Regions from separate parts of the Rhizobium sp. 01L410 genome, predicted to be linked through region 2. Evidence: predicted binding sites of a transcription regulator. Region 2 holds the regulator's gene; the other holds the start of a gene.

Region 1 (4,204 bases), on a different contig from region 2:
CCTTCCATCTCGATGACGACATTGCCGAGACGCTCGGAGACCGGGATGATGATCTGCGCATCGCCGGGACGGATGCCTTCGGCGGCATCGACCAGCTGTTCGTAGGCCTTGATACGGGCCTTGGACTTCGCCTGACGGGCCTTCGGGCTGGAGGCGATCCATTCCTGTTCGCGCGACAGCGCCTTCTGGCGGCCGGCTTCTTCGCGGTTTTCCTGCAGCATGCGCTTGGCCTTGGCCGTCAGGTAGGCAGAGTAGTTGCCTTCGTACGGAATGCCGCGGCCGCGGTCGAGCTCGAGGATCCAGCCCGTTACGTTGTCGAGGAAGTAGCGGTCGTGGGTGATCATCATCACGGCGCCCGGATAATCGCGCAGGTGCTTTTCGAGCCACGCGATGGTTTCTGCGTCGAGGTGGTTGGTCGGTTCGTCGAGCAGCAGCAGGTCCGGCTGCGACAGGAGCAGGCGGCAGAGTGCGATACGGCGGCGTTCACCGCCCGAGAGAATGGTGACGTCGGAATCCTTCGGCGGGCAGCGCAGCGCTTCCATCGCCATTTCGACCTGCTGTTCCAGATCCCAGAGATTCTGGCTGTCGATGATGTCCTGGAGCTTGGCGCCCTCGTCCGCCGTCTCGTCGGAATAGTTCATCATCAGCTCGTTGTAGCGGTCGATGATCGCCGTCTTGTCGGCAACGCCCATCATGACGTTCTCGAAGGCGGTCTTTGTCGGATCGAGATGCGGCTCCTGCTCAAGGTAGCCAACGGTCGCACCGTCGGCGAGCCAGGCTTCGCCTGTGTATTCCTTGTCCTGACCGGCGATGATGCGCAGCACCGTCGACTTACCGGCGCCGTTCGGGCCAAGAATACCGATCTTGGCATCCGGGTAGAACGACAGGTTGACGTTCTCGAGAATTTTCTTGGCGCCGTAAGACTTGTTGAGTCCCGACATGTGATAAATGAACTGACGTGCCATCTTTAAACTGCTCCGCGCGCAAACGTGTAAATCCGTGGCCGCTATGTAGGCGAAACCCGGCTCCCGGGCAACGCCGAAACCGGCCTCTCTTACGCTTTGCAGCAGTCTTTGCCTCAGAAACCGGCCGCGTCTACCACACCCTGGTCGCATCCGAAGGAGGTTCGTCCCGCCCCCTGGATCAGCGTGCCGAGATTATCGGCAGAGCCTGGTGCCACCGCATCCTCAGACAAGCCGATCGTCAGCTCGCTGATAACCCGCACACCGCCGGCCCTGCGGCAGCTCATCTTGACCCGGTCGGCAGCGCCTGCTCCAAAACTCTTGTCGAAGGCGGCCTTGATCTGATCGGCGCTGACAGACTTGCCGATATTGGCGGCGAACAGCTCGCGCACCGCCGATGCATTGAGATCGCCGATCAGCCGCACGGCCGTGCCGAAATAGGCGTCGGCCGAGAGTTTCGTACAGGTGCCGTGCTTGGTCCACTCGTGACGCTCGAGCGCCGATTGCGTGCCCGGCATCGCTTTTGCCAGCGCCGCCGCATTCTCCGGCGTCAGCTTGACCTCAGGCAACGACCGCCAGTCGCCATCCTTGTCCGCCGCCTGCTCCTCCTTCGAGACGCCGCAATAATTCTGCCGCATCGGCCAGAGACCATGGAGGGTAAAATTGGTCGCGTCGAAGCGATCCCGCCTCTGGCTGGCGCATTCCGGCTTCTTCTGGTTCGTCTGGCAAAAGGCCGGTTGCCAGCTTGCAGCGAGGATGAAGCGCGTGCGCCCCTGCCCTTCCTGTGCGAAAGCCGAAGCCGCCAACAGGCCTGACAAAGCCACGATTGCCGCATTCAGAAAGAACCTGCTCATCTCCATCCCCTAGACAGAACAATACAAGAACAAGTAAGCACGAAGCGCAACGTTCCGCAACCCTGAATCGCAGCATTTTCCCCTGCAAATCGCCGCAGGCCCGCTTGCATTTGACGGCCGATCTGATCTTCTGCGCGCCGGGAGGATCGGATGTTTTCGCAAACACAATGGCTTAACGTGACAGAAGCGTCGCTCGCTTTTCACAGCGAGACGGCCGCGGGCGCGCCACGCGGTATCCTCGTCGTCTGCCACGGCCTTGCCGAGCATTCGAAACGCTATCAGCGCTTCGCAGAGGCCATGGCCGCGCGCGGCTATCATGTCTTTGTGCACGATCATCGCGGCCACGGCGAGACCAAGGCGCCGGATGCGCCGGTCGGGCAGTTCGCGAGGCGCGACGGTGTATCCCGCGTCATCGATGACGTCGCCGCCATGCGCGATCATGCAGCGAGCCTGCACCCGGGGCTCCCCGTCATCCTCTTCGGCCATTCGATGGGCGGGCTGATCGCGCTCAACGCCGCGGAGACCTATCCGGAGAAATTCGATGCGGTTGCCGTCTGGAATTCGAATTTCGCCGTTGGCCTCTCCGGCCGCGCCGCGCAAATGATCCTGCGCGCCGAAAAGGCGCTGAAGGGCTCGGATGTGCCAAGCGGCATGCTGCCGCGATTGACCTTCGCCGCCTGGGGCAAGTCCATTCCCGGCCACACAACGGAATTCGACTGGCTGTCGCGCGATCCGGCGGAGGTCGCGAAATATATCGCCGATCCTCTGTGCGGCTTCGATGCCTCTGTATCGATGTGGCTCGACGTTTTCGAACTGACATTCCGGGCGATGAAAAAGGAACAGCTCGACCGGCTTCCGAAGGATCGTCCGATCCATCTTGTCGGCGGTGGGCAGGATCCGGCAACGGAGCGCGGAAAAGCCGTTCTGTGGCTCTCAAACCATTTGAAACGGCAGGGCTTCTCCCGTATCACCACTGAAATATATCAGGACTTCAGGCACGAGACCTTGAACGAGACCGGCGCAGCAGATGCCATCTCGGCCTTCGCCGATTGGTGCGACGGCGCGGTCATGCGGTCCTGACGGGAACATTCCACATGGCAGGCGCGGCAATGAAGACGAACACCTCCTCCGAAGTTACCATGGGCCTGGCGCTCATGCTTCTGTCGGTGCTGTTTTCACCGCTGATCGACATCTTCGCCAAGCTGGCGATCGCCACCGTCCCCTCGGCCGAGATTACCGCCGCGCGTTTCGCCGTCCAGGCGATCTGCATGCTGCCCGTCGTCATCTGGCGCAAGAACCTCGCCGACCTGTCGTGGAAGCAGACCTTCTATCACGCGATCCGCGGGATCATCATGACCATCTCGATGATCTCCTTCGTCGCGACGCTGAAATACATGTCGGTCGCCGATGCCATCGCCATCTTCTTCGTCGAGCCGATCATCCTGACGATCCTCAGCAGCATTTTCCTCGGCGAAGCCATCGGCTGGCGGCGCTACACAGCCTGCGGCGTCGGCTTCTTCGGCGCCATCCTGATCATCCAGCCGAGCTTCCAGGAAGTCGGCTTCGTGGCGCTGCTTCCCGTCGTCAGCGCCGTCTGCATCGCCATTTCGGCGATGATGAACCGGGCCCTGGCGCAGCGCGAAGACCCCTGGGTCATGCAGTTCCAGATGGGCCTCTGGGGCCTGCTTTTCTGCGCCATCATTCTCTATGTCGGCGAAGGAAGCGGCTCCGATGTCTTCGATCCGGTCATGCCCTCTTCGATCGCCTTCGCCTATCTTGCGGGCGTCGGCGTCATGGCGGCGATCGCCGGCATTCTCGGCGTCTATGCCTATCGCGCCGCTCCGGCATCGACGCTGGCGCCGCTGCAATATTTCGAGATCGTCTCGGCGACGATCTTCGCCTGGCTGGTCTTTGGCGACTTCCCGGATGCCATCAAATGGCTCGGTATCCTGATCATCATCGCTTCGGGCCTCTACATCATCTGGCGCGAGCGGCGCTTTGCATCGAAGCCCGTATCCGATACATCTGAGGCAACACGGGCGCCGTAATCCGCCCGCGGGAGCAACATGACGGTCAGCAGCAAAAAGCCGCCGCTTGCGGGCATCAGGGTCATCGAACTGGCCCGCGTGCTTGCCGGTCCCTGGGCCGGGCAGATGTTGGCCGATCTCGGAGCCGACGTCATCAAGGTCGAAAATCCCGATGGCGGCGACGATACGAGGCAATGGGGGCCGCCCTTCGTCGAGGGCGCCGACGGCGAAAATCTTTCCGCCGCCTATTACCATTCCACCAACCGCAACAAGCGCTCGATCACCGCCGACCTCAAGACAGAGGAAGGCCAGGCGCTGGTCCGCCGTCTGGCTGCAACAGCCGATGTGCTGATCGAGAACT
Region 2 (4,204 bases):
GCCTATTTCGACGGCGTCGGTGGCAACGGTTTCTTTTATGGTGCCCCTGCCGTGGTGCCAGCGGCCGAACCCGAGCCCTCATCGATGCAGGATCGCGCGCTTGAATGGCTCTACCGTCTGAGAAGCGGCATCGGCGATCGTATCAGAGGTATCCTGCCGGGGGATACCGGCGCTTTTGCCGCCGCGCTGGTCACAGACGAGCGTCGCGCCATTTCGAGTGGGACGACTGAGGCGCTGCGCCAATCCGGGCTTGCGCATATCATTGCCATTTCCGGTCTCAACATGGCGCTGTCGGCAGGCATCTTCTTCGTCGGCTTCCGCACCGTGCTCAGCCTGTTTCCGGCTGTCGTCCAGGCCTATCCCGTCAAGAAGATCGCCGCAGCCGGTGCGCTTGCCGCCGTCACCGCCTATTTCCTGATCTCGGGCTTCGCCGTCTCCGCCGAACGCGCCTTTATCATGATGGCAATCATGCTGGCGGCGGTCTTCTTCGACCGGCCGTCGATCAGTCTGCGCAACGTAGCCTTATCGGCGCTCGTGATCATTGTCCTCTCACCCTCGGAGATCATGGGGCCAAGCTTCCAGATGTCCTTCGCCGCGACACTGGCCCTCGTCGCCGGCTATGCGCTCTGGAAGGAGAGGCCGGTGCGCGACCGGCCCTTCGCAAAGTTTCGCGCCGTCAGGATGCTGTCTTCCGCCGCTGCGTTCTTCGGCGGCATCCTGCTGACCTCCGTCATCGGCGGCTTCTCGACTGCATTGTTCTCGGTCGAGCACTTCCACCGGCTGACGGCCTATGGCCTGCCAGCCAATCTCGCCGCCATGCCGATCATCTCCTTCATCATCATGCCGTTCGGCCTCATTGCCATGCTGCTGATGCCCTTCGGCCTCGATGCATGGGCGTGGCAGGTGACGGGCTTCGGGCTCGATCTGGTGATCGCCATCGCCAGGACGGTTGCCTCATGGGGCGGCGATATCGGCGTCGGGCGCCTGGCGTCTTGGTACTTTCCCGCGGCGGTGACAGGTTTCCTGCTGCTGACTTTGCTGCGCAGCCGCATGCGCCATCTCGGCACCGCGATCTTGATGGCATCGACGACAGCCGCCGCGATGTTTGGAGGTCCTCCGCCGCCGAAAATCGTGATTGCCGAGGACGGGAGCATGGCGGGCATCGTCAGCGACAACGGCCTCGCCACCAATCGCGAACGGCCACCGGGCTTCATCTTTGATCAATGGAGGCGCGCGCTGGTGCTCGATGAGCATCTACCACCGGCGTTCCCGGCGCTGCCGGATATTCCCATCGCACCGCGCGGTGAAAGGCTGAAACTGACGGAGACACAGCAGAACGACACCATGAACGCGATCAAGGCGAGTGCGACGGGCGAGCGCTTCTCATGCGTGAAAAATGCCTGGTGTACGGCGAAGCTCGACAACGGTTCGATCCTGACCGTGGTCGAGAATGCGGCGTTCCTTGGCCCAGCCTGCGACATATCCGATATCGTCGTCACACCGATTCGCCTGCGCCTCGATACCTGCCGCTCAGGCGCCATGCTTTTCACCGGGGAGACATTGCGGAAGACAGGCGCTGTCGAGCTTCGTTTCCCCAATGGGATCGCCGAAATCACCACATCATTCGAGGGTCTCGATCGTCCCTGGACCCGCCACCGCGCCTATGACTGGCGCAGTGGAGCTTTTGGTGAAAGCGAACCGCTCAGTGATAGCGGCGGATAAGGCCGACGAGTTTGCCCTGAACCTTGACGCGGTCAGGTCCAAAAATGCGGGTTTCGTAAGCCGGGTTGGCAGCTTCGAGCGCAATGGACGCGCCCTTGCGGCGGAAGCGCTTCAGTGTTGCCTCTTCGTCATCGACGAGCGCAACGACGATATCACCGGCATTGGCGGTATTGGTGTTGCGGATGATGACCGTGTCGCCGTCGAAGATGCCGGCCTCGATCATGGAGTCGCCCTTGACCTCAAGAGCATAGTGCTCACCGTTTCCGAGCATGTCGGCGGGAACTGTAATGTCGTGGGTGTTCTGCTGGATCGCCGAAATCGGCACACCGGCTGCGATCCGGCCCATGACCGGCACGGAGATCGACGTGTGATTGTCCTCGTTCGCCGGCTTCGGCGGCGCGACCGGCTGCGGCTTGCCGAGGCTGCCTTCGATGACGCTCGGCGAGAATCCGCGGCGCGGCTGAATGCTCGGGCTGTAGGCTTCCGGAAGCTTGATGACCTCGAGTGCGCGCGCCCTGTTCGGTAGGCGGCGAATGAAACCGCGCTCTTCCAACGCGGTGATCAGGCGATGGATGCCCGACTTGGAAGCCAGGTCGAGCGCGTCCTTCATTTCGTCGAAGGACGGCGGTACGCCGGACTCCTTCATCCGCTCGTGAATGAAGAGGAGAAGCTCCTGTTGTTTGCGCGTCAGCATCGAAGTCTTTCCCCAGATTCGTGAAACAAAGCCAGAACGGACACTATATGTTCCATATGTGTTCCGCAAGTGCCTAAATATTGGTAAAACTTCCGATGATTTTTCGTCGTTTTTGAAAGTTTATTTGCCGGATTGGTGATCCACGCTTGCGCTTTGCCGGGCAGGGCGTGCAAATCTCTGCCGGCTTCACCGGAGGGAACCGCCATGACGCATCCGCTCGATCATCTGGTACTGCCCGTCACCCATATAGATGTTGCCCGCGAGCGACTCGGCCGTCTCGGTTTCACCGTCGCGGCCGATGGCCGTCATCCGTTCGGAACGGAGAATGCCTGCGTCTTCCTTGCCGACAGGACCTATCTCGAACCGCTCGGTGTCGCCAACCAGGCGGAGTGCGACGCGGCCGTCGCGAAGGGCAACAGCTTCGTCGCCCGCGATCAGGCCTTCCGCTTCCGCTGCGGCGATGACGGCTTTTCGGCTGTTGTCTTCGGCACCGATGATGCCGATGCGGACAAGGCTTCCTATGACGGCGCACAGCTGAGCGGCGGTGATATGGTCGAATTCTCGCGGCCGATCGTCATGCCCGACGGAACACAGGCGACAGGCGCCTTCAAGCTCGCCTTTGCCGCCGATCTCCGGGCACCCGATGTCTTCTTCTTCGCCTGCCAGCGGATCAACGCCTTTCCGGCCGATCGCAAGGCACTGGAAACCCATGCAAACGGCGTCACCGGCATCAGCGAGATTGCCCTGAGCGCTGAGGATCCGCAGGCCTTCGCTGAATTTCTGGAGACGGCCAGCGGTGGAGTGGAGCCTAAGGAGGCGGCACTCGGCCTATCCTTCGAATTGCCGAACGGGAGACTTTCCATCTTCTCGAACGAGGGCATGGAGGCCTATTTCGATGCCGAGCCACTTGTCACCGATAACGGCCTCAGGGCGCGCGCAATCGTCTTTTCGGTCGGTGATCTGGCCGTGACAGCGGCGCATTTGGCTGCTAACGGGATCACCCATGTCAGTATGAACAATCGTCTGCTGGTGAAGCCGGCGCCGGGACAAGGCGCAATCTTTGCCTTCGAGGAGACCCAATGACAAATACCAATGCAGAAGTCGTCGCCGGCGAGGGTGCTGGACGCGTTACTTTTTCGAATACGGGCAAGCTGTCGCTGATCGCCGGTCCTTGCCAGATGGAAAGCCGCGACCATGCTTTCATGGTCGCCGGTGTTCTGAGCGAACTCTGCAAGTCGCTCGGTATCGGCCTCGTGTATAAGTCGTCTTTCGACAAGGCGAACCGCACATCGCTTTCTGCCGAGCGCGGCATCGGTCTTGAAAAGGCGCTCGAAGTCTTCTCCGATCTGAAGAAGGAATTCGGCTTTCCTGTTCTGACCGATATCCACACGGAAGAGCAGTGCGAGCAGGTGGCAACCGTCGCCGACATCCTGCAGATCCCGGCCTTCCTCAGCCGCCAGACGGACCTTCTCGTTGCTGCCGCCAAGACCGGCCGGATCGTCAACGTCAAGAAGGGCCAGTTCCTGGCGCCCTGGGACATGAAGAATGTCCTCGCCAAGCTGAATGCCAGCGGCAATCCGAACATCCTGCTCTGCGAACGCGGTGCCTCCTTCGGGTACAACACACTGGTATCGGACATGCGCTCGCTGCCAATCATGGCTGCACTTGGCGCCCCTGTTATCTTCGACGCCACGCATTCCGTGCAGCAGCCGGGCGGGCAGGGCGGTTCGAGCGGCGGCCAGCGCGAATTCGTCGAGACCCTGGCGCGTGCCGCCGTTGCCGTCGGTG

Evidence for each region. The regulator LexA, encoded in region 2, represses DNA repair genes until DNA is damaged. The targets are predictions, from matches to a motif close to TGTTCNNNNTGTGTTCNG.
Region 1: AC1DV9_RS04725 (ribonuclease T2 family protein) is a predicted target of LexA. The motif match lies at 1,831-1,848, and genes of this name have one in related genera.

The regions. Positions count from the first base shown of each region.
Region 1 is NZ_JBFTST010000002.1:37,005-41,208, reverse strand. Features, by position in the region: gene ettA (energy-dependent translational throttle protein EttA) at 1-965, opposite strand, end outside; gene AC1DV9_RS04725 (ribonuclease T2 family protein) at 1,079-1,816, opposite strand; gene AC1DV9_RS04720 (lysophospholipase) at 1,967-2,896, shown strand; gene AC1DV9_RS04715 (DMT family transporter) at 2,926-3,864, shown strand; gene caiB (succinate--glutarate CoA-transferase) at 3,883-4,204, shown strand, end outside.
Region 2 is NZ_JBFTST010000008.1:95,829-100,032, reverse strand. Features, by position in the region: gene AC1DV9_RS18475 (ComEC/Rec2 family competence protein) at 1-1,722, shown strand, start outside; gene lexA (transcriptional repressor LexA) at 1,703-2,416, opposite strand; gene AC1DV9_RS18465 (VOC family protein) at 2,621-3,499, shown strand; gene kdsA (3-deoxy-8-phosphooctulonate synthase) at 3,496-4,204, shown strand, end outside.